DNA from 3 places in the Halomonas sp. A3H3 genome. Region 2 is predicted to be linked to each of the others. Evidence: predicted binding sites of a transcription regulator. Region 2 holds the regulator's gene; each other region holds the start of a gene.
The links. Region 2 encodes PhoB, which activates phosphate uptake and scavenging genes when phosphate is short. Its sites were predicted from a motif close to TGTCATANNNNTGTCANA; they were not measured.

Region 1 (7,878 bases), 840 kb from region 2:
TGTTGAAGATCGTCCAGCCGCGCGCGCCGCCATCCATATCGCCTTCGTTGGCAATAGCGAAGTGGTCGTTGTCGATCCACTGCAGCGCATCCGGCTCGCGCAGACGCTCGGCTTGCTGCTCGTTGAAGATCAGTGCACCGTCATCGCTGGCGTCAATGCCGTCCAGGTCGACAGTCCCGGCGCTGAAATCCGCCACCACCTTACCGGCGTAGTCGAGCACCACCAGGTGGTTGTTCTCCTGCACGGTCACGACGGTCTCACCCAGGGTGTTGATATCGACAAACTCCGGCTCGGGATCCTCGGGGGCGATCTCGGCGAGCCCGGTTACGTCGGCGTAGAGCAGGCTGTCACAGTTAACCAGCCCTTCCGCATTGATCTTCACCAGTGCCACGGAACCGCCGGGCATCTGCGGTACACGTCCATCGCCCGCCTCTTCGTCGCGTTCGTTCTCAATGGCGACAGCGACAAAGCGCCCATCGGGGGCCGCAGCGGAAGCTACACTATCGGGCTGTCCGTCCAGCGGGCAGGAGGCGAGTATCTCGCCACTGGCTAAATCGACCGTGCGCAGCTCCCCGGAAGGTTCGCTGTAGGAAACCGATGTATTCACTCCGACATAGGCCATATTGCCGAGCACCGATACGGCCGTAGGCTCGCCGTCCATAACGATATTACCCAGCGGTTGCGGATTAGCCGGGTCGCTGATATCGATGCGCCCAATCACGCCCAGCGGGCTATCGGTATACACCAGCGTCATGCCATCACCGGAAGCAGCAATGATTTCAGGCGCGGTCTCGCGTGTACGATCCTCGCCCTCGGCCATGTTATCGGGAACCGCGAAACTGGCGATGCGGTTGAAATGTTGATCTGCCGCGCCTGCCGCTTGCGTGGCGGCCAGCACAGCAGCCAGCGCCAACAGGGTTGGTCTGCGTTTGAGTATCATGATGGAGTTAATCCCTTGCCTAAGCTTAAGAAACGACTGATTAAGTTATTAAACTTGCTATGTCCGATTAACCATCCAACATCATAACGATGTCAGGCTTATGACACTCACTGGCTAAGTTAGCGCCGTTGGCTATCGGCACACCTCAGCGCGAAATCCAAGTTGCCGCAAAAATGTTAGATGGGTAAGTAGTGAAGGAACGCATAGGGGAAAAGGGAAGCAGGAAAATCGATAGGTTAAAGGAGACCTTAGAACGAAAGCAGCCAGTCAGTTAGCCCTGACTGGCTGCTTTTTAGCTAGTTTTGGTTGCTAGCTTACTTCTATACATACGCGACATACGCGCGATAGCGTTTTACTCGTCGCCTGCCATCTGCATTTGGCGTTGCATGTAATTCTGAATACCCACCTTGTCGATCAAACCAAGTTCCGTTTCGATGTGATCGATATGGTCTTCTTCGTCGGCGAGCAGATCGCGGAGCATGTCGCGGGTAACGTAATCTTTAACGCTTTCACAATAGGTGATGGCTTCGATGTAGTCGTTGCGGCCATCGTGCTCAATTTTTAGATCGCTTTCGAGCATTTCTTTGACGTTTTCGCCAATGTGCAGCTTGCCCAGGTCTTGCAGGTTGGGAATACCTTCCAGGAATAGGATACGCTCGATGATCTTGTCAGCGTGCTGCATCTCTTCGATGGACTCATCGTATTCCCACTTGGCGAGTGCTTTTAGGCCCCAGTCTTTGTACATCTTGGCGTGCAAAAAGTACTGATTGATCGCAACCAGTTCGTTGCCGAGCGCCTTATTGAGATGCTCAATAACTTTCGTATCACCTTTCATGACGTCACCTTTTCTACTGTAATGCTGATGTTTAATCTAGTTTAGACAATACGATCAAGCAGTTACGTTTGGAGAAGAGTATAGGCGCAAATAGCTATACCCCCAGCGTTTCTGAGAGTATAGATAAGATGATTAAAAGTTCAAGCAAATCAGTTATTTGCTAAAGATAACCCTAACAATAGTGATTCGCGTCACACGGCGTAGGCAAGGCCCATATCGGCTTCTTGACGTGCTTCCTGAACGGCATCGCGGGTAATTGATTTAGCGTAGCACGCGCACTTACCGCACTGCGTTGCGCAGCCGGTTGCCTCGCGTACTTCTCGCCAGCTGCGCGCTCCGTCGCTAACGTGCTGGCGAATCTGATGATCGGTTACTCCCTTGCACACGCAAACGTACATGGCGACACCTCATAAAAATCATGAGATGAATGTAAATGATTCGCATACATCTTATCAAGTAGAAATGACTGCTTTTTGCTATCCATTCGTCTTAATAAGCAAGAGCAGCAAAATAACGTACTGGCGTAAAAGCACTTTTTGCCCCATACCAGCTGAAATTATTTTTTCGGCAAAACCACCGTTTGCGTGTTGGAAGCAATATCCGGCCAGCTACGCCGCTGTTTATCGAACAGCACCCATAAGTAGCCCAAACCAAACGCCAGCAGCGAGAGCCACGCCACCGCGCAGCGGATGAGGCATTGCTTCAAGTTCAGTGAATACCCGTCTACCGTTTGCACCCGTAATCGCCATGCCTGCATACCCAAGGTCATACCACCGCGCGACCAGGAGAAAACAAAAAACAGCGTGACAAAAAACACCAGCAAGAGCTGCAAACTCAAAACATCGCTGGCCGTAGTGCCAATCTCTTCGGGCTGTTGACCCAGCACATAGCGGAAAAACAGCATATGCACGACGGTCACCGCAATCCAAATCGCGGTGACCAAAAAGCCGTCATACAGCATGGCGCCCAGTCGTCGGCCAAGACCGGCTGGCCATACGCTGTCCAACTGAGTAAAGCGTCGTGTTTGCATAGTTCTCTTCGTGGTTGCTGGCTGTTTCTGGACGATACGAGGCTGTGATGGCTACTATTGCGGCATTAACCATTGCGACGTAGAAAGTAGATCCCGACCCCAGCGCAGGCCAGAGTCGGCACCAGTACGGCCCAGACGGGTGAAAAGCCAAATATCGTCGAGGCGGGCGCCAGTAGATCCTGAACGTACTTAAAGCTCAGCCCAGTGACAACGCCATAAAACACCCGAGTACCAGCGGCCACGGTGCGCAGCGGGCCAAATACAAAGGAGGCGGCAATCAGCACCAGCGACCCCATGGTGAGCGGCATCAGCATCTTCTGCCAAAAATACAGCAGTGCCTGATCATTCTGCAGGTTCTGCTCTTCAAGGAACTGGGCATAGGCCCAAAGCTCGCTGGGCGCCTGACTCTCAATATCGCGCAGCAGCCTCTCTAGCTGGGTGGGGGTGAAAGAGGTGTCCCAACCCATGCTTGCCATCTGCTCAGACTCGGTGTGATCGTCAAAAATACGCGTGGTAGCGACGTTTTCCAAACGCCAGGCATCGTTTTCCCAGTGTGCGCGCTGAGCGTAAGTGGCTTCGACCAGTTGGCGGTCATCAAAGCGATAGCGGGTTAAATCGAGCACGACGTTATCCGCGCGAATTGCCCCAAAACGGTAGACGCTGTCACCCTCTATCTGCCAGCCGCTGCGACTGGTCAACACAGCGCCTTCACCCTGGAGTTTTTCCAGCCGCCACGCCTCGGCATACTGCTCGGTGCGTGGGCTAACGTATTCGGCAACTAACAGCACCACGACCACGACCACCAGCACGGGTTTCATCACCCCCCATACAATGCGCGCCAGAGAACGCCCAGCGGCGCGCATAACGGTAAGCTCATTGCTGGAAGCCATGCTGCCTAAGCCAATCAGCGCGCCAATTAATACGGCTACCGGGGCGTACTGATAGAATCGCCAAGGCGTGCGCATTAGCAGGTAAAGCAGCGCATCGAAGGCGGTATAGCCCGCCTGCACATCGCCTAAATCATCGATATAAGCGATGGTAATATCCAACCCCAGCAGCACGAACTGAACGACGATAATGGCCGCCAGCACGTTGCGGGCGATATAACGATCAAGACGGTCAAGCACCATTATCGCATCCCCTTGCGTTGCGAGCGCCATAGCAATAATAGGCCCAGCCCTAAAAACAGCCCATGGACTGGCCACACGCCCAGCGTGGTGGACCAAGTGCCACTGCCAATCGCATCGACAACCGCGAGCAGCAGACTAAGATAGGCGACGTATAAAAATACCGCGGGCAGCAGTTTGCCAAAGCGCCCCTGGCGGGGATTAACCCGGGAAAGCGGCTGCGCCATCAAGGCCAGCACAAACACCATAAGCGGGAGCCCTGCCCGCCACTGCCACTGGGCTTGGGCACGGGGGCTTGGATTACTCCATAGCGCAGGCGTAGTGGCGTACTCCAGTGAATCCAGTTCCTGCCGGTCGCGATTCAGCCCTAGTCGCAATGTATAACGCTCAAACGTTAGCCGCTCGGCGCTCTTATCGCCCGGCGTCACCCCGTAGCGCTCACCGTCATCCAACACCAGAAAACGGCTACCCGTTTCGAGGCGGGTTTCCTGATAGCCCGATGCCGCCCGGGTAACGTAGTCGTGAGTACCTTCGTCGCCTTGTTGGTTCTGCTCGTGCACCAGCACATCCTGCATTTCCGTTCCGTCGCTTGAGAAGCTGCCGATGTAAGCGGTACGGCCACCGCCGAACTCTTGAAAGCGCCCCGGCGCCAACACGGAAACATCCAGGCGACTGCGCTGTTCTTCCAGCACGGTCTCGGTTTGCAGCGCCCCAAAAGGCGTTAGCCACAGGCTGCAGACACCGACCAGTACCGCGACGACGCTGGCGGGCAGCAAAGTCACTTTCAACAATCGCGTGGGACTCATCCCACAGGCGACCATCACGGTGATTTCGCTGTTCATATAGAGCTGCCCGTAGGCGAGCAGGATGCCTAGAAAAAACGACAGCGGTAGAATCAGTTCCATAAAGCCAGGCAGGTGAAACATCATCAGGCTACCTAGCATGGTGACGGGAATATCGCCCTCCGCCGCGTCCGAAAAATAGCGGATAAAGCGGCTGCCCATAATCACCAGCAGTAGAATGCCAGCGACTGCCGACATGGTGAGTAACACTTCGCGAGTTAGATATCGAAATAAAATCAACGCGCTCTCCGGCTAGTCGTGCAGGATGCCATGCAATAAGCGTATGGCTTGGGTACACTAATCAAACTATTTTCAGTCCCTTTTCAAAATCAAAAGCAACGGGGCATTATCCCGAATCCCTCGATGCTTGTCTTGTTGGAGACGTCATGGAATTTTCCGTTCAGACCGCGAACCCAGCCAAAGCTGAAACACCCTGCCTTTTGGTGCCGGTTTATAAAGGTGGTGACTTCCTGCCCACCGTTGCCAAACTGGACGACGCCAGCGAGCGCCTGATTGGCCAATTGCTCGAACGCGGCGACTTTGACGCAGCACTGGGCAACGTGCAACTGGTACCCTTTGCGCCAGGCCTGGGGGCCGAACGCATTTTGCTGGTGGGCTTGGGAGAGCGCGAAAAATGCCAGGAAGCGGCCTTCATCAAGGCGCTGGATGCGGCCATGACAGCGCTAGTGAAACTGCCTATCGACGAAGCCAGCGTAGTATTTGGCGATGTTCCGTTGACTGACCGCGATGCGGCCTGGAAAGCGCGCAAGGTAATGGAAGCTGCGGAGCGGGCTATCTATCGCTTTGATCAGTTCAAATCCTCGCCCGCGCCAGCCCCCAGCCTTGCCAAGCTGACGTTAATTATCACCGATGCCGACTCTGTCCCGCAGGTTAAGCAGGGTGCGTTAGTGGGCAACGCTATTGGCCAAGGCATCAACTACACCCGCACGCTGGGCAACCTGCCCGGCAACGCCTGTACGCCCAGCTATTTAGCCGAGCAGGCAGAGCAGTTGGGTCGCGACTCACAAGGCGCGCTCGAGGTCGATATTCTCGATGAAGAAGCGCTGGAAGCCCTGGGTGCAGGCTCGCTACTATCCGTAGGCCGCGGCAGCAAAGAGCCGACACGCCTGATCGTTATGAAGTACCAGGGCGCCGAAGAAAGCGAAGAAGCACCCCATGTATTGGTAGGCAAAGGCATTACTTTTGATACCGGCGGTATTTCGCTCAAGCCCGGCGAAAGCATGGACGAAATGAAGTTCGATATGTGCGGCGCCGCCTGCGTGTTCGGCACCGTCAAAGCGGTATTGGCGATTAAACCCAAGCTCAACCTGGTATTTATTGTTGCCGCCGCGGAAAACATGCCAGATGGCAATGCCACCAAGCCCGGCGACATCATCAAAACCCTCAAAGGTTTGACCGTCGAAGTGCTTAACACCGACGCGGAAGGCCGCCTGGTGCTGTGCGATGCACTCACCTACGCCGAGCGCTTTACTCCCGCCAGTGTAGTGGATATCGCCACTCTCACCGGCGCCGTGATTATTGGCCTGGGCCACCACGCCACCGGCCTGCTCTCCAACGACGATGACTTGGCACTGGATCTGCTGGATGCGGGCGAAGCCGCCTGGGATCGCGCCTGGCACTTGCCGCTGTGGGATGAGTATCAAGAGCAGCTCGAGTCCAACTTTGCCGACCTGGCCAATATTGGTGGCCGCCCCGCGGGCACGATTACCGCTGCGTGCTTCTTGTCACGCTTTGCCGACCACTTCCCCTGGGCGCACCTGGATATCGCCGGCACCGCCTGGCACTCTGGCAAGCAGAAAGGCGCCACCGGTCGGCCCGTTGGGCTGTTAACTCAGTACCTGCTTGACCGTGAAGCAGACGCCCAAGTAGAAAATAGCGACGTCTAACAACACAATCAGGCAATCAACGGTTGCCTTTATTTGACGCAACCGTTACACCTAAACCCATTAGCGTGTGCCTTATCTCAAGGCACACGCTACGCCCACTTTAACGCTTATATTACGACGCCTATATTTGCCCTTCAGGGCTTGGATCAAGTAGAGAGAACATGCCGTGCCCACTAACTTTGAGATTTTGCCATCCAACCAGCCGATAGCCGATGAGATCCGTGACAGCATTCTCAAAAACCCCGGCTTTGGCAAACACTTTACCGATCACATGGCCCATGTGCGCTGGACCGTCGACGCCGACTGGCACGGCCACCAAGTGCGCCCTTACGGCCCGCTAACCCTCGACCCGGCTGCTTCTGTACTGCATTACGGTCAGGAGATTTTTGAGGGCATCAAAGCTTATCGCCACGCCGACGGCTCTATCTGGACATTCCGCCCAGAGAAAAACGCCGAGCGCTTCCGCCGCAGTGCCCGTCGTTTAGCGCTGCCGGAGCTGTCCGATGAAGACTTTATCGGCTCGCTGAAAGCGCTATTAGCGCAAGATCACGCCTGGGTGCCCACGCCTGCCAGCGCATCTGACGAGTGCAGCCTCTACCTGCGTCCGTTTATGATCGCCTCGGAAGCCTTCTTGGGCGTACGCCCCGCCCACGAGGTCGACTACTACGTCATCGCCTCCCCCGCGGCGGCGTACTTTAAAGGCGGCGTTGCGCCGGTGTCGATCTGGCTCTCCTCGAACTACAAGCGCGCTGCCGCAGGCGGTACTGGCTTTGCCAAGTGCGGCGGTAACTACGCCGCCTCATTAGCCGCGCAGAAAGAGGCCGAAGCCCACCAGTGTGGCCAGGTCGCATTTCTTGATGCTGCTGAAAACAAGTGGGTGGAAGAGTTGGGCGGCATGAACCTGTTCTTTGTCTTCAAAGATGGCCGTTTGGTGACGCCGCGCCTGACCGACACCATTTTGGAAGGCGTCACGCGCAACTCGGTGCTCACGCTGGCCAAAGATGAAGGCCTAACGCCGGAAGAGCGCGCTATCAGCATTGACGAGTGGCGTGAAGGCGCGGCGTCTGGCGAGATCACCGAGGTATTTGCCTGCGGTACCGCCGCGGTCATCACCCCGGTGGGCGAGCTGGTCACCGAGAACGAGCGTATCAAGCTAGCTGCCGGTGGCAATAATGAGATTGCCATGCGCATTCGTAC
Region 2 (7,878 bases):
TAACCCACCGGCAGGCTGATGATGGGCAGTGTATAAATAGCGACGCAATGAAATTAGGCTCCGCTAGAAAGCCGTACCTTAAACTAAAACAAGAATAGTGTGGGAGAGGTGTTGGATGCCACAAAAAATCAGACCCCGCATCAGCAGGGTCTAAGGACACAAGACTTTGACAATGACTAGCGCTAGCTTCCTTTCCTTTTGCGGGGCTGCTCCAACCTTGGAATTTAACCCTGACCAACGCTCTGATTGTCGTTTGATTCATTCCTTGAATCGATATGCATCCGTATCGGTGTGACACGCTTTCGCGTGTTTAGCTCACGTGTTAATCGTAATATATTTCTTCAGAATTGCAAATTTTTGTTACCAAACGTTTCCATCACCTACGTCTTGGGTCAAATCTTTTGCTGTGTACTCCGCTTGAGCGCTAGTGTGATGCGACTCTGCCTTGATGACTCGAGGGCGGTCGCCTTCGTCATACATCAAATCAGAGGGGCTAAATTTAGCCTGACCCGAGGTATGATGTGATTGAGCTTGAATAGGCTCATCGTCAACGGTCAAATCTTGATTTGCTTCGATGGACATATGGGCAAAGGCAAGCGGGCTTGCCAGCAAACCAAAAGAGAGACCTACGACGGCTGCTTTTTTAACAAAATCGTTAAACATACTATTTACTCCTGGTGACCGTTTGATACCGCTGAAGTGAAGTGAGAAGGGCTCTCTGGCCAGATCTCACTGCGGCTAGCTTCACTACCTCTAGAGAGCATATGTAATGCCAACTCTCTTATAAAAATAAAATACTTATATAAATCAATAATTTAAAATAAATACATTGCGCACAATTATACGCCGCTAAAAACAAAAGCACGCTAATTACATGTGCACTAATGACACATGCGCAAAACTGTCTGTGCCTTTATGACACACTCAGCAAAATAAAAGGCTCGATGCCAACAAAGCGCTACGGCATCAATTCATAAAAAACAAAACATGGCATTGGATAGAGAGGCGCAAAGAAAGATCGGCGGAAAAGATAGGGGAGAAAGTAGCGGGGGAATAAGCGAGATAAAAAGTAGGCAGCAAAAATTAGGCCCCGCATTGCGGGGCCCGATATCAGAATTGGCTATAGGTAATAACTAACGCTAGCTTCCACTCCTTGTGCGGGGCTCCAACCTTGGAATTAACCCTGACTAGTGTTCTGATTGCCTACTGATTCATCCGTGAATCTTAAAAGCATTCTTGCTTTTGTAACATCCTGTTAATCGCTTATTCATTCTCTGAAAAGCTTTTAATGATATCTAAAAGGTCATAGATAATTAGCTACCGCCATTTTCTTCTACAAGCTCATCCTTGTCATACTCAGCATCGTCTGAGTGACTGCTTGATTGCGGATCCATGTCGCTGGCACCATCACCTTCGTCATGGGTTAAATCGTCAGTCATGTCTGTTGTATCACTGCCAGTTGAACTACCGGTACCTTGGGAATCCATCGGTTGCTCGTCAGCGGTAATACCTTGGTTTTCGTCAATCGCCGAATTTTCATCAGTTTGTGCAAAAGCTAATGGGCTTGCCATCAGACCAAAAGATACACCTAAAATGCCAGCTTTCTTGAGAAAATCCTTGGACGTCATATCCTACCTCCGATCGCTGTTTAGTACCGCTTAATGAAGAAAGAAAGGCTTACTGAGAAGCCAGCAATTCCTGCGGTCATCTTCCTTCAATCTGTACTCTGCAGAAGGCATGCCAAAAAACTGAAGAATATAAATAAAAACAACAAAATCAAACTCTTACTTAAAAATAAGTTATGCCAAAAAGGCATCAACTGAGTCACGACACAACGCTTTGAGCTGTGTAAAAATGGCACATGGGTAAAGCTTTACCAACCTTGCATGCCAATATTGCACATTGTTACAAATATTATGCGATGGAATGACTTGCTAAATTAAACAAGACGCGAGGGGGGGAAGGCGCAGCGAAACAACGCACCCTTGCCGGGAAGGGACTCAATTTGTAGTTGCGCATCGTGGCGCAATAGCACGTGCTTAACGATCGCCAAGCCTAAACCTGTGCCGCCAGTCGCAGTGCTGCGCCCCTTATCAACACGGTAAAAGCGTTCTGTTAGTCGGGGAATATGAACGGGATCAATCCCTTCACCGTTATCTTCCACATCGATATAGCCGCCACCAGTAGCGCTAGCTTTCCAGCGCAGGGTGATTTGGCTGCCAGCAGGCGTGTAGCGAACCGCATTAAAGGCAAGGTTAGAGACGGCGCTGCGAATCTCCTGTTCACTGCCTAACAGTCGGGCATCGCTCTCAAGGGCGACGGTAATGGTATGACGTTGATGCGATAGGGCCAGCGCATCATCACAAACGCTTTGCAGTAAAGGCTCGAGTGGCAGTGGATGATGATCTTGGCCGCCCTGGTCAATTTCCAAACGCGAGAGCAGCAATAAATCGTTGACCAGATTCTGCATCCGCTGGGTCTGTTCCTGCATTTGCTGAATACTACGTCCCAAGCGCGGCGGAAGCTGGTCGGAGATATCACTGTAGGTTTCCAAATAGCCGGAGAGAACGGTCAGCGGCGTACGTAACTCATGGGAAACGTTGGCGACAAAGTCGCGCCGCATCTGCTCAAGACGATGCAAGCGGGTGATATCGCGAGCCATCACTAAGCGTTCGTCGTCACCATAGAGGGTAATTTGATACTGCAGGATTCGCCGTTCATCAATCGGTGAGGTGAGCGTTAACGGCTCACTGTAGTTACGCGAATTAAAATAGCTGATAAAGCCCGGGTCGCGCAGCAGGTTGGTAATGTGTTGACCACGATCATGGGCGGTTTGTAGCCCCAGCATGGCGGTGGCGGCGCTGTTCCACCACTCCAAATCACCGTGGCGATCAAGCATGACCACGCTATCACGCATTGCTTCAGACGACTCTTGAATACGTGCCAAAGTAGCCCGCAGACGGCTTTGGGTGATGCGCTGACTTTTTTGATAGCGGTATAAACGATCGAATAGCTCGCCCCACATCCCGCGAGCGGCAGGCGGTTCATCGTTAGGGTGGAGGGTGAGCCACAAATAGAGTTCGCGTAACTGTCGTAAGTGGTAAAACAGGCATCCCGCAAGCCCTGCTGCGAGCCCCAGCCCAGCCGAGCCCAACAGCCAGCCCAAGCAAGTGCCCAGCGTGGCCAGCCACGCTATTCGCCACAGCTCACGACTCCATAAACGCACATTTACACCCGTGCAGAGAAACGGTAACCGGTACCCCGAACCGTTTGGATCAGGTTTTGATGCACGTCACCCAGCGCTTTACGCAAGCGGCGGATATGCACATCGACCGTGCGCTCTTCAACGTAAACATTGCCGCCCCACACTTGGTCAAGCAGCTGGCTACGTGTGTAAGCGCGCTCTTGGTGAGTCATAAAAAACTGCAGCAAACGGTACTCGGTGGGGCCCATTTCCAGCGCTTTGCCGTGGGCACTTACCCGGTGGCTCACCGGATCAAGCAGCAGGCCGTTAATCTCAATCGGGTCTTCAACGCCACGTGGCGTCGCACGGCGCAGCACCGCTTTTAGCCGTGCCACCAATTCCCGGGGTGAAAAAGGCTTGGTGATATAATCATCGGCACCGGCTTCAAGCCCTTGAATTTTATTATCCTCTTCGCCTTTCGCGGTGAGCATAATAATCGGGATTTCAGCGGTGGTTTCTTCACGTTTTAGGCGTCTCGCCAGCTCAATACCGCTAGTGCCGGGCATCATCCAGTCCAGCAGCAGTAAATCGGGTTGGTGGTCGACCACCATGGCATGGGCATCCTGGGCGTTATCCGCTTCGAGCACGCGATAGTCAGCCATTTCCAGCGCTACCGCGATCATCTCGCGAATCGACGCCTCATCATCGACAATCAGAACGGTCTTGGCGGTCATACCAGAGCCTCACGGTGTTCAAAGAAACTAGTTCAAAGAAAAACAGTTCAAAGATAAACAGATCAATGACATGTCAGTGACGATAACACCATGACTTGATGACAATTACATGACAATCGCCTCGATCAGCCAGCCGCAGGCCACCAACTTAGCGCGATACCGGCAAAAATCAGCAGTCCCGACCAGTGATTATTGAGAAACGCCTGGAAGCAGGCATCCCGCTCCTGGTCGCGAATTAAGCGCTGCTGATGCAGAAAAGTCGCTGCCATTGCCGCTAGCCCTAACCAGAAGAAACCACCTAAACCAACCCGCCAGCCTACCCAAGCCAGCAACCCCAGGGTGGCTAGCTGGAGTAAGCCGATAATCAAACGATCCGCATTTCCAAACAGCACGGCCGTCGATTTAATGCCAATTTTTAAATCGTCGTCGCGATCGACCATGGCGTACTGGGTATCGTAGGCCACTGTCCAGCACACATTAGCGCAGAATAGCAGCCATGCTTCCAGCGGCACGTGGCCGAGCACGGCGCCAAAAGCCATCGGAATTGCCCAGGAAAAAGCCGCGCCCAGCACCACCTGAGGAAAGTGGGTATAGCGCTTCATAAACGGATAAATAATCGCCAGCAGCACCCCGCCCAGCGAGAGCAGCACCGTAAACCAGTTGGTCAGTAATACCAGAATAAACGCAGCGGCCACCAGGGCGATAAACAGCAGTTGAGCTTCGGTTTCGCTGATACGGCCCGTCGCTAGCGGACGTTGTTTTGTGCGTTTCACATGCCCATCGAAGTGGCGATCCGCATAGTCATTGACCACGCAGCCCGCAGCGCGCATCACATAAACGCCGGCCACAAAAATCAGCAGCACATTTCGCCCTGGTACACCTTCCGCAGCCACCCATAATGCCCACAGCGTCGGCCACATCAAAAGCCATGTGCCTATCGGCCGATTCAAGCGCATCAGCTGTAAAAAATCTGCCACGCGAGCCCATCCCTTCGGCCGCAACAGTGAACGATCCATGCTTACCTCACGAAGAATAAGATGCAGGCGCTAGCCTAGCGCGAAGGCAGGCCAAGATCATCCGCCATCGCCGTCAAAAAATACTCTTGCACTAATAATGACAGACTGCCGTGCTTACAGCCGTGATAAAAAACAGAGCGCCTTCCCCAGGCACAGCCTTCCTGTATGCCGTTGACGCTAGCAAACTGGGGGGAATGCGTCGTTACTTCCAATGGCCCACGCACTAAACCCGGCTGGCGAAATAGCCAACTACCTAGCGAGCGCTCGCCCAAGCACTCTAGCCGTTGGCCCTTTACCTGTGAGAGCGGGGCGACCGAGCGCGCCACCACCCATGGCGTTCCATCTAAGCACAGCGCCACTTCCCGCAGCCAGGCGTAACGCTTGGCACCAATGCCCAGCGCCTGAGCCTCATCCTGGCGCGGCCAACCAACCCCCTGGCGCAGCAGTCGTACTCGAAACGGCTTCTCGCCACCTGCGACCATTAAGCGGGCGGTTAACGAGTCGGTGGAGGCAACCCACTGCCACCAGGAAGCACTCATCGCCGGGCGCGCCGCATCAATCGGGCGCCAGCGGGAAAATAGAGGAGTTTGCCGAAAAGCAGCAGCCGTCACCGAGTTCTCCAGGGCAATTAACGGGTTGGCTAGTGTAACATGGGCACTGAAAGGCTTTTGTTTCAGCAACTTTTTTAACGACTCGGTTTAGCGCTTCTTTTTTCGCAATCTTATTTAGCAACTTTTTTGGTGTCTGCATGCCCGCCACCCAAACACAGAAAACCTCTTCGCACGCTGCGCTGGTGATTATTGGCACTGGAATGGCAGGGGTTGGCCTTGCCCGGGCGTTGCGCCGATTGGGCGACCAACGCTCAATCACGCTGGTGAGCGCCGACAGCGGCGATGATTACAGCAAGCCGTTGCTCTCCACCGGCTTCGCCAAGGGCCTGGTGCCCGAACAATTAGCCCAGCGCAGCGCTACTGACCTGGGCGAAGAGCTAAATGCCCAAATGGTTATCCACACCCAGGTAACCGCACTGGATGTGGATAACCAAACAATTCTGCTCGAAGGCGGCATGGTGCTCGGCTACGACACACTGGTACTGGCCACTGGCGCTGCACCACGGGTGCCCTTCAGCATTGAACCCAGCGTAGCCCCACGCTGCTTTACCATTAACGACCTGGATGACTACCGCCGCTTTCACACGGCGCTAGGCCAGGGCCCTGCACGGGTGGCGATTGTTGGCGCGGGGCTGGTCGGCTGTGAATTTGCCAACGACCTCCACGCTGGCGGCCATCGTGTCAGCCTCATTGCCCCAGAAGGAACCCTACTTCCTCGCTTGCTGCCACCGCCCTTAGGGAACGCCCTAGGCGATGCCTTTAGCGAAGCAGGTATCCATCTTCACCTTGCACGTTCGATTGATTCGATAGCGGCCGAAAGCGGCGAAGATATCGTATTACGTCTGGATAACGGCGACGCTGTCAGCGCTGATCTCGTGTTGATGGCAACCGGCCTTGTACCTCGCACAGCACTTGCCGAATCGGCTGATTTAAACGTATCACCTGGCGGTATAGTCGTTGACCGCCAGTTGCGTACATCGCACCCCAATATCCACGCCCTGGGCGATGCAGCCTGCGTAGACGGTGTTAATGCCATGTACGTGCAGCCACTACAAGCCAGCGTTAAGGCGCTGGCGGCAACCCTTTCAGGCGCGCCCACGCCGGTTAGCTTCGGTGCTTGGCCGGTAGTGGTTAAAACGCCGCTGCTACCAGTGGTGGCCTACCCGCCAACGAACACGCCTGAGCACTGGCGAATTGAAGGCGAAGGCGGTGATATCAGTGCCTTGGCTGAAAATAAAGACGGTCGTTTGATTGGTTTTGCGTTGACAGGCGGCTGCGTGAGAAGGAAAGTGGAGCTTTCCAGAGCAGCACCTGCACTGCTAGGCTGATTTTCGTCGCGTTCACGACTAGGCTAGAGAAGCTAACCTAATCGGCTACGCACCCAACAACATGCATTTGTTTGATGTTTGATTTCTTTTAAAAAGGGGAGATTCCTTATGCGCAAACCTGCACTCGCTGCAGCCATCGCTGAAAGTGCCGACCTATCCAAAGATAAAGCTGGCCAAGTGCTGAACGTTATTCTGGATGAGATCACCAACAGCGTTGCTAAGGGCGAAGATGTCGCTTTGATTGGTTTTGGTACCTTCACGGTACGTGAGCGCGCAGCACGTACCGGCAAAAATCCGCAAACCGGTGCCCCGCTGCAGATTCCGGCCAGCAAAAACGTTGCCTTTAAGCCAGGCAAAGGACTTAAGGACGCCGTTTCTTAATGAAGCTCAAGCTGACGCTGTGGCTACTGGGCGTACTGCTCAAACGTGCCCTGCGCCGCAAGCCGCGCTTTCGTGAACAGTTAGAACGCATGCGCGGCCTGGACTGGGGGATTGCCACGGAAGATCTAAGTATTGCCCGCCACTACCGGATGACACCGAAAAGTATCAGTACCGGCAAAGGGCTGCCTGTGGACTTAGATCTTGAGCTACGCTTCCGTGATCAGAATACCGCCTTGAAAGTGCTCAAAAAGCCAACACAGCAGGCCTTTCTCGACGGCATGATAAACGGCGACGTGCGCTTAGTGGGTGATTCCGCCGATATGAATAAGCTGCAAAAACTACTCAAGTATTTGTAGCGGTTTACGATTGGCATAGGGTAACGGCTTAGATTAAATAAATTTAGGCTGAACAAGGTAGAGGTATAAAAGCTATCGATGGACATACCTCATCAACGCCTCGTTTACTTTCGCGTTACCCTTGAGTCTGGCTCCGTGCGCCGCGCAGCGGCGCGCTTGGATATTGCTCCCTCGGCGGTAAGCCGGCAAATTGCTTTGCTGGAAGAAGCCTTGGGAGCGACGCTTATGGAGCGTCAGCGCGACGGCATTTCGCCTACTCCGGTAGGCG
Region 3 (7,878 bases), 500 kb from region 2:
GCCGGAACGCCTGCTGGCATGCATGTTCTGGCCAGAGGTTTAAGATTTAGCGCGGGATTGGGGGTTAAGTTTTTTGAAAGCAATGTTTTTGTTGAATCCATCCGGGTCGCTGTACCCTTTACGCAACATCGTTAATGCTTCGTGTTGGGCTTCTCTACGGCTATTGAGTATAAGCGTATGATTTAGCAAGAGCTGCTGAGCATTTTCAAGCAGCTCTTTGGGATCAATAGCCGCGGGGGTGTCAATCATCAGCGTTTTAGCGATCAACTCCATTTTGGGCTGAACTTCTTGTAGAACGCTTTTAAATGAGAGAGAGGGCACATCCGCTTTCGTGCTTATATCGGCTATCAGGGCGGCCAGCTGTTCTTCAGGAGCTTTTGATAGGCAGGCATCCGCCGTGGGGCCGGATAGACGAACACACATATCCATTAAACTATCGCTTTGATAGCAGGCGTGACTAAAACGTATGGTGTTGACCATCGCCGATGGGAGCCCCCATTTGGCTGCCAGCCATGCCCCAATAACGGTGTGGTCACCACCAAAGTAACGCTGCTCCTCCGCAATAAGCTGGGTATGGGAGATAGCACTATCACTATAGAGTTCGTCTGCTTGCTCGGGGTAAGTCGCACTCAGTGCCAATATGCCAATATCCTGTAGCAGCGCTGCTGTAAACGCATTACCTGCCTGTTTAGGGCACGCTTGTTCAGCAAGTTGGCGCGCTATCAGCGCAGACATGATAGACCGTCGCCAAATATGAGTATGCTGCGGCCCTTTACTGGGGTGCTGAAAAAGGTTAAAGCTCAACACGACCGTTAACGTTGCATCTAGTCCTAGCCGCTGGATAGCCTCCAGGCATGTTTGTGTCGGATTGGCGGAGCGGGTGTGGTGGACGCTATTGGCGAGAGATATTAACCGAGTGGTCAACGCTGGATCGTGTTCAATGGTGTCGGCAACATCGTTGATAGTCGCTTTTGACGATTGCGTTAATCTGAGGATGCGTAATGCGACTGAGGGAAGCGAAGGTAAGCGTTGGCACTTGAGGAAATCGCTGATCAGAAAACCAGGCAGTGCTTCAGTTAGCATTCCATACAGTGCTTCATCCTTGGTCGATGTATTAGTCACGTTATCTCCTGCGCACTTTGTAGCGTAGCCGCCAGCCATTATGAGGCGATACCTAATTTTACCATATATCCAGCTACTGTTGACGTTGTTATAGTTGGAAAAGAGCGGTTTGTGCTTTGTAGGCCGCTATATATACTTTATGAGGTTAGTGGCAGGCGTCCAAGCCGCTTCAGAATTAAAAAAGTGAGTGCAACAATGCACACAAAGAACGACGCGGCCGATATATTCCGCCAATTGGCAGAAGGCGTAGGGCACAGTGGGAGCCCGCGTTTTTATGCAACGTTGGTTGAACGTTTAGCGACGATACTAGGCGTTGATCATGTGTTAGTCGCCGATGTAACTCAATTGCATCGGGCTGAGACGTTGGCCGTTTGGTCAAATGGCAACTTGCTGAGCAATGTTACTTACACGCTGACCGGTACCCCTTGCGAGACTGTGTTAGGACGCGAAACCTGCCTTTATGACCATGATGTTCAGTCACGCTTTCCTGACGATAAACTGCTTTGTGAACTGGGTGCCGAGAGTTATTTGGGGCGGGCGCTCTATGCGGCGGATGGTTCGCTAGTTGGTTTGTTAGCGGTACTCAAAAACGCCCCCATGCAGTTGGACGATCTAGCCAATGAGATATTGCAAATCGCCGCCGCCCAGGCGGGTGCAGAGCTGTGCCGACAAAAAGCAGAGCAGGCATTAAGAAAGAGCGAAGAGGTCGCGCGGGAAAGTGAACGCCGTTTGGATACGCTGCTCAACCATCTGCCGGGCATGGCCTATCGCTGCCTGAATGACCGCAATTGGACTATGCAACTGGTGAGCCAAGGGGCCGAAACGCTGACCGGGTACCGGCCTGACGAATTACAGGGTAATCGGCTGATCAGTTTTGCTGCCCTGATTCATCCTGATGACCAGGACAAGGTCTTCCATGAGGTACAGTCGGCCATTGCCAACAGATGCCCTTACCGTGTGATCTACCAGCTGCGCCATCGCGACGGTGGTTATCGGTGGATGTGGGAGCAAGGCCAGGCCGTCATGGATGAGGCGGGCGAAATCGTATGCTTGGAAGGGTTTATCTCGGATGTGACCGACCAGCAAGAATCGCAGCGGGTGCAAAACGCCGTGGTTCAAGTGGCTTCTACGGTCACGACCCAAGTCGGGGATGGTTATTTTCAGCAGTTGATTGTGACCTTGGTCAAGGTGCTGGAAGCCGATGCAGGCTTTATTGCGTTGCTGCATACTTCACCCCAGGGCGATGAAAATGTCTATGGGCAGGCGACGACTGTCAGCATGGTGGTTGATGGGGCTCAGCGAGAACAGCACACCTTTGCGCTGCGAGGCTCGCCCAGCGAGCAGGTAGTGTTGGAGCGTGAAGCAGTCATGCATGATGGTTCGCCGCTGTTATTACCAGGCACACTGCTACCCACAAGAGCATGGATTGGGCGGCGTTTGGATAATGCCAACGGCGAGGCCATTGGCGTGATGATGGTATTTTATCGACAGCCGCTGACCACCAATGCGTTCGCCACCTCTGTGCTGCAAATTCTTTCGACCGGTGCTGCAGCAGAGCTTGAGCGTCGGCGCGACCATCGGCACATGCACCAGTTAGCCTATACCGACAGTACCACCGGTTTACCTAACCGCGTCCGTTTTATGGAGTTGCTAGCGCAAATGTGGCAAGAAGCCCAGCAAGGCGAGCATGGGCTTTCACTGCTGTTATTGGATATCCGCCGTTTTAAAGAGGTCAACGATCTGCACGGTCACCAAGTGGGCGATCAACTGCTGGTGACAGTGGCTGATCGTTTAGCGAAGATCAGCCACTCATACGGCTCGTTGGCGCGTTTGTCAGGGGATGAATTTGCCCTGCTGGTGGCCGATACCACCCCTCGTGACATTGGCAGCCTTGTGGAGCAGCTACGCTTAGTGGTTAAGCCGCCGCTTCATCTGGAGCGGCGTGTCTTTCACCTCGATGTCAGCATCGGTTTTGCTCATTATCCGCAGCATGTGAGCGAGGCGGGCGAACTATTTAACGCTGCCAGCATTGCTCTCCACCACGCCAAGCGGCGCGAAAATAGTATCTGCCCCTATTCCCAAACGATGCGCCACGCGCTACATCGACGCCAACAGATGACCGAGCGACTCAGCGCGGCAATTACTGAACACAAGTTAGAACTCTACTTTCAGCCCCAGGTGAACCTTACCAGTGGTCAGTTGACCGGTGCAGAAGCCCTGTGCCGCTGGCACGATGCCGAGTGGGGCTGGGTGAGCCCCGGCGAGTTTATTCCCCTGGCTGAAGAGCGCGGTTTGATTCGTGCCTTGGGAGACTGGGTGCTGGAAGAGTCCGCAAGGCAGCTACTGGCATGGCGTGAACAGCCTGAGGGTGGGCTGCCAGGGAGGCTATCGATCAATATTTCCGCCCAACAGTTTGCCGATCCTGAGCTTACCCACCACATTGCGCAACTCACCGCCGGCGTTTCGTCGAGCGCTATCGCCCTGGAGCTCACTGAAAGTGATTTTATGCGCGACCCAGATCAGGCCGTTGAGATCACCCACGCCATGCGACAAGCGGGCTATGCTCTCTCTATCGATGATTTCGGCACCGGCTATTCTTCGCTTTCCTACCTACGGCGCTTCGCTGCCGACGCACTGAAAATTGATATTTCCTTTGTGCGTGAAATGCTCGAAAACAAAAATGACCGCACCATTGTTCAGGCCATCATCGCCATGGCAAAAGCGCTAGAGATGAAAACCGTGGCGGAAGGCGTTGAAACGCGCGACCAAGCGAATCTGCTTGCCGCAATGGGTTGCAATGAGGCACAAGGGTACTGGTTTGGCCGCCCGCTGCCTGCCGATGAGTTTGCGACGCAGTGGTTAACTACTTAGTCTTCTAGTTTGCTCAGCGTCGTCTTCTATTAGCGTCATCGTCCTGTCATCACCTTTGGCATACCCTACGCGCCGCCAACCCGCGATGAAAGGAGTGCTCCCATGCGCCTGGCCCTGTTTGATCTTGACGACACCCTCCTGGACGGAGACTGCAGCGACCGCTGGAATTTATGGATGATAGAGCAAGGCTGGATCAGCGATGCCGAAGCGTTTATGGCGCGGGCGGAGAAAATGCACCAGGCCTATCACGCGGGGAAGCTAAAGCTTGAAGAGTATTTGGCCATGACCCTAGCACCGCTGCGAGGGCGCAGAGTGAGAGATGTGCAAAAAGAGGTCGAGCGCTTTGTTGCCACGCACCTGCAACCGCGTATTTTTGAACAAGCTTGGGCCTGTCTGGAAGCGCACCGCCAGGCAGGCGATACCCTGGTACTGATTTCCGCCTCGTCACGGCATCTGGTCGAGCCGATAGCGACCACTCTGGGTATTGAACACGTGCTGGCGGTAGAGCTAAGCGTGGAGCACGGCATCAATGAAGACGCGCGCTATACCGGCGGCAGCGAGGGTATTTTTTCTTATCGTGGCGGTAAGGTGCTGCGCTTAAAACAGTGGTTGGCCGAGCAGCAGTTCACCCCTAGCCACACTACTTTCTACTCAGACTCCCGCAACGACCTCCCGCTGTTGCAGTACGTGGATTGCCCTGTAGCGGTCAATCCCGATCCAGTACTCGCTGAGGTGGCTAGCGTTGAAGGTTGGCGGCGATTAGACTGGCGGGCGCCCTCAAGCGCTTCGTCACCTAATGCTCTGCCAGGAAAATCGGCGCATGTCTGATGCCTACTATCTAAAGTTAACCGAACAGCTTCGTACCTTGATCGACCAAAATGCTGCCTTGTGGGAAGGAAAGCTCCCTGCAGAGCGGTCATTGGCCGAGCGCTTTGCCACCACTCGTGTGACCCTGCGCCAAGCGCTTTCACAGTTGGAAATGGAGGGCTTAATCCACCGCAGCAACCGGCGCGGCTGGTTTATTTCCCCCGCCCGTTTAGTTTACGACCCCACCCGTGACGCGGGCTTTAACGACTATGTACGTGCACAGGGGCGGCAGCCACGTACGGCAGTATTGAAGCTGGAAACCCGTGCCCATCTGCCTGCCGCGCGGGCACTGAATCTGCCGGATGACCAGCCGTTTCAGCATATTCGCCGCCGCCGCTACGTGGATGACCGCGCGGTGCTGGTGGAGTCGCTGTGGGTGGTGCCCGAGCGTGCCCCAGAGTTGCTAGATATCTATAGTGGGCAATCGCTTTGGGGGCTGTTGCGCGAGCGCTGGGGGCACTACCTGGCCAATCGCTCTATTCGCATGGTCTCAGAAGCGCTTTCGCCAATGGATGCCGAAGAGCTATTCGTTGCGCCCGGCACTGCCGGGTTAAATATTAACCGTGCCATTTTAGACGACCAGCAGCGCCCTATTGAGTTTGATGAAGAGCACTGGCTGCACGATTCGCTGTGTATCAGTGTGGAGCTATCCGGTCAGCGCTAGCGGAAACGACCTAGTCGTGGTCATCATCAGTTAAAAAAACGGTCAAACAAGCGTCATCGCAGTGTCATTTAAAGCCTGCAGACTTCTGGTCTATACCAATTAGCCAGGAGCCCACCATCATGATGCCACGCCGTTTATTCCCCTCCACCTTGCTTGCAGGTGCCGCAGCCGTTGCACTTGCTTCAAGCGCCCAGGCCACTGAATTAACCGTGTATACCGCCGTTGAGTCAGATGACCTGCAAAAATACGCCGAACGCTTCAGCGCGGCGCACCCGGATATCGAGATTAACTGGGTGCGCGACTCCACCGGCGTGATTACCGCCCGCCTGCTGGCCGAGAAAGACAATCCCCAGGCTGACGTGATCTGGGGCCTGGCCGCTACCAGCCTGCTGGTGTTGGAAGAGGAGGGCATGCTGGAGCGCTACGCTCCCGCTGGCGTTGAGAATCTCGACCCCAAATTTGTCGATGTGGCCTATCGTGATGGTGAAGACCCAGCTTGGGTGGGTATGGACGCCTGGGTCGCTGCTATTTGCTACAACACCATTGAGGGCGAGCGCCAGGGCGTGCCGATGCCGACCTCTTGGGAAGATCTCACCCAGCCAGAGTTTGAAGGCCATGTGATTATGCCTAACCCCAACTCGTCGGGTACCGGCTACCTGGATGTGGCCAGCTGGCTGCAGCTATGGGAAGAGGATCAGGGCTGGGATTATATGGATCGCCTGCATAACAACATTGCCCGTTACACCCATTCTGGCTCTGCTCCCTGCAGCCTGGCGGCCACCGGTGAAACCGTGGTGGGCGTGTCATTTGCTTTCCGCGGTGCGCGCTTGAAGTCCCAGGGTGCGCCTATTGAAGTTATCTTCCCTGAAGAAGGGCTGGGCTGGGATATGGAGGCCGCCGCTATTATGACTGGTACCGACAAGCAGGAAGCCGCGCAAACGCTTATGGATTGGGCAATCTCCCGCGATGCCAACGAACTCTATAACGAAGGCTATGCAGTGGTTGCCTACCCAGGTGTGGCACAGCCGATTGAAAACTACCCCTCCGATATTACTGACCGCATGATCGACGCCGACTTCCAGTGGGCTGCCGTCAATCGCGAACGCGTGCTGGCCGAGTGGCAGCGTCGCTACGATGGTAAAACCGAGCAATAAGCCGCGATCAGTTGCCCCGGCCAGTGTGCCGGGGCATGGAGATGTTATGCACACGACAATGACATCGCTGCTGGCGGCCGACGCGCCGATAGTGATGACCCCCACGACGCCCCATTTACGCATTGAAGCGGTGACCAAGCGTTTTGGTACCTTTACTGCACTGGACAACATTTCCCTGACCATTAACGAGGGGGAGTTTGTCTGCTTTTTAGGTCCCTCCGGCTGTGGCAAAACCACCCTGCTGCGCACTATTGCGGGGCTTGCCCGGCAAACCGCGGGCACGCTTATTCAGCGCGACAAAGATATTTCCACGCTGCCTACCCAGGCGCGTGACTTCGGCATTGTGTTCCAGTCCTATGCGCTGTTTCCCAACCTAACGGTGTTTAACAACGTGGCCTATGGGTTGCGCAACCGGCGGGTAGAGCGGTCACGCATCCAAGCACGGGTGAGTGAGCTGCTTGCGTTGGTGAACTTGACGGGTAGCGACAACAAGTACCCGGCGGCACTTTCCGGCGGACAACAGCAGCGCGTGGCGCTGGCGCGGGCACTGGCCACCGAGCCTGGCCTGCTACTGCTGGACGAGCCGCTTTCGGCGTTGGACGCCCGGGTGCGGGGCCATCTGCGCAGCCAGATTAAAGCCCTGCAGGCGCGCCTCGGGGTGACCACCATCATGGTGACCCATGACCAGGAAGAGGCGCTCACCATGGCCGACCGCATCGTGGTGATGAACCACGGCGTGATCGAGCAAGTGGGCACCCCGGCCGAGATCTACCACCAGCCTGCCAGCGCCTTTGTGGCCTCGTTCATTGGCAGCATGAACTTCCTGGAAGTGACCGCTCAGGGCGATAACCAAGCGCTGCTGGGTACCACGCCCTGCGCCTGCCTATCGCATACCCTGAAAGTGGGCCAAGCCGCCCAACTGGCTATTCGGCCCGAGGCGGTGGCACTTAGCCGTCAAGCGGGAGCGCTGAATGGTGAGGTGATCGGCATCGAGTTTTTAGGTCCCTTTCAGCGGGTCACTTTACGCCTAACGGACGTTGACCAAACGCTCATTGCCGATGTGCCTAGCCGCGATAGTACCGACCTAAGCCTTTACCAGGGGCAGGTTCTAGGCATTCACCTGCCCGCCGAAGCCGCTCGTCTTTACCCCGCCGGGAGCAGCCAGCAATGATGGCCGAGAGCTTTGTAAAATCGGCGACC

Region 1: the regulator PhoB is predicted to act here: its motif matches at 1,029-1,046, upstream of HALA3H3_RS04600 (esterase-like activity of phytase family protein).
Region 3: the regulator PhoB is predicted to act here: its motif matches at 5,576-5,593, upstream of HALA3H3_RS10690 (putative 2-aminoethylphosphonate ABC transporter substrate-binding protein).

Annotation. Positions count from the first base shown of each region.
Region 1 is NZ_HG423343.1:1,059,164-1,067,041, forward strand. Features, by position in the region: gene HALA3H3_RS04600 (esterase-like activity of phytase family protein) at 1-940, opposite strand, end outside; gene bfr (bacterioferritin) at 1,293-1,775, opposite strand; gene HALA3H3_RS04610 ((2Fe-2S)-binding protein) at 1,967-2,173, opposite strand; gene HALA3H3_RS04615 (RDD family protein) at 2,332-2,805, opposite strand; gene lptG (LPS export ABC transporter permease LptG) at 2,871-3,935, opposite strand; gene lptF (LPS export ABC transporter permease LptF) at 3,935-5,014, opposite strand; gene HALA3H3_RS04630 (leucyl aminopeptidase) at 5,161-6,681, shown strand; gene HALA3H3_RS04635 (branched-chain amino acid aminotransferase) at 6,848-7,878, shown strand, end outside.
Region 2 is NZ_HG423343.1:1,897,566-1,905,443, reverse strand. Features, by position in the region: gene HALA3H3_RS08410 (hypothetical protein) at 361-663, opposite strand; gene HALA3H3_RS08405 (hypothetical protein) at 1,314-1,628, opposite strand; gene phoR (phosphate regulon sensor histidine kinase PhoR) at 1,940-3,226, opposite strand; gene phoB (phosphate regulon transcriptional regulator PhoB) at 3,229-3,918, opposite strand; gene ubiA (4-hydroxybenzoate octaprenyltransferase) at 4,044-4,934, opposite strand; gene HALA3H3_RS08385 (chorismate--pyruvate lyase family protein) at 4,970-5,545, opposite strand; gene HALA3H3_RS08380 (NAD(P)/FAD-dependent oxidoreductase) at 5,683-6,873, shown strand; gene HALA3H3_RS08375 (HU family DNA-binding protein) at 6,982-7,254, shown strand; gene HALA3H3_RS08370 (hypothetical protein) at 7,254-7,610, shown strand; gene HALA3H3_RS08365 (LysR family transcriptional regulator) at 7,689-7,878, shown strand, end outside.
Region 3 is NZ_HG423343.1:2,399,547-2,407,424, forward strand. Features, by position in the region: gene HALA3H3_RS10670 (HDOD domain-containing protein) at 40-1,122, opposite strand; gene HALA3H3_RS10675 (bifunctional diguanylate cyclase/phosphodiesterase) at 1,318-3,993, shown strand; gene HALA3H3_RS10680 (HAD family hydrolase) at 4,096-4,821, shown strand; gene HALA3H3_RS10685 (UTRA domain-containing protein) at 4,814-5,524, shown strand; gene HALA3H3_RS10690 (putative 2-aminoethylphosphonate ABC transporter substrate-binding protein) at 5,644-6,678, shown strand; gene HALA3H3_RS10695 (putative 2-aminoethylphosphonate ABC transporter ATP-binding protein) at 6,725-7,849, shown strand; gene HALA3H3_RS10700 (putative 2-aminoethylphosphonate ABC transporter permease subunit) at 7,846-7,878, shown strand, end outside.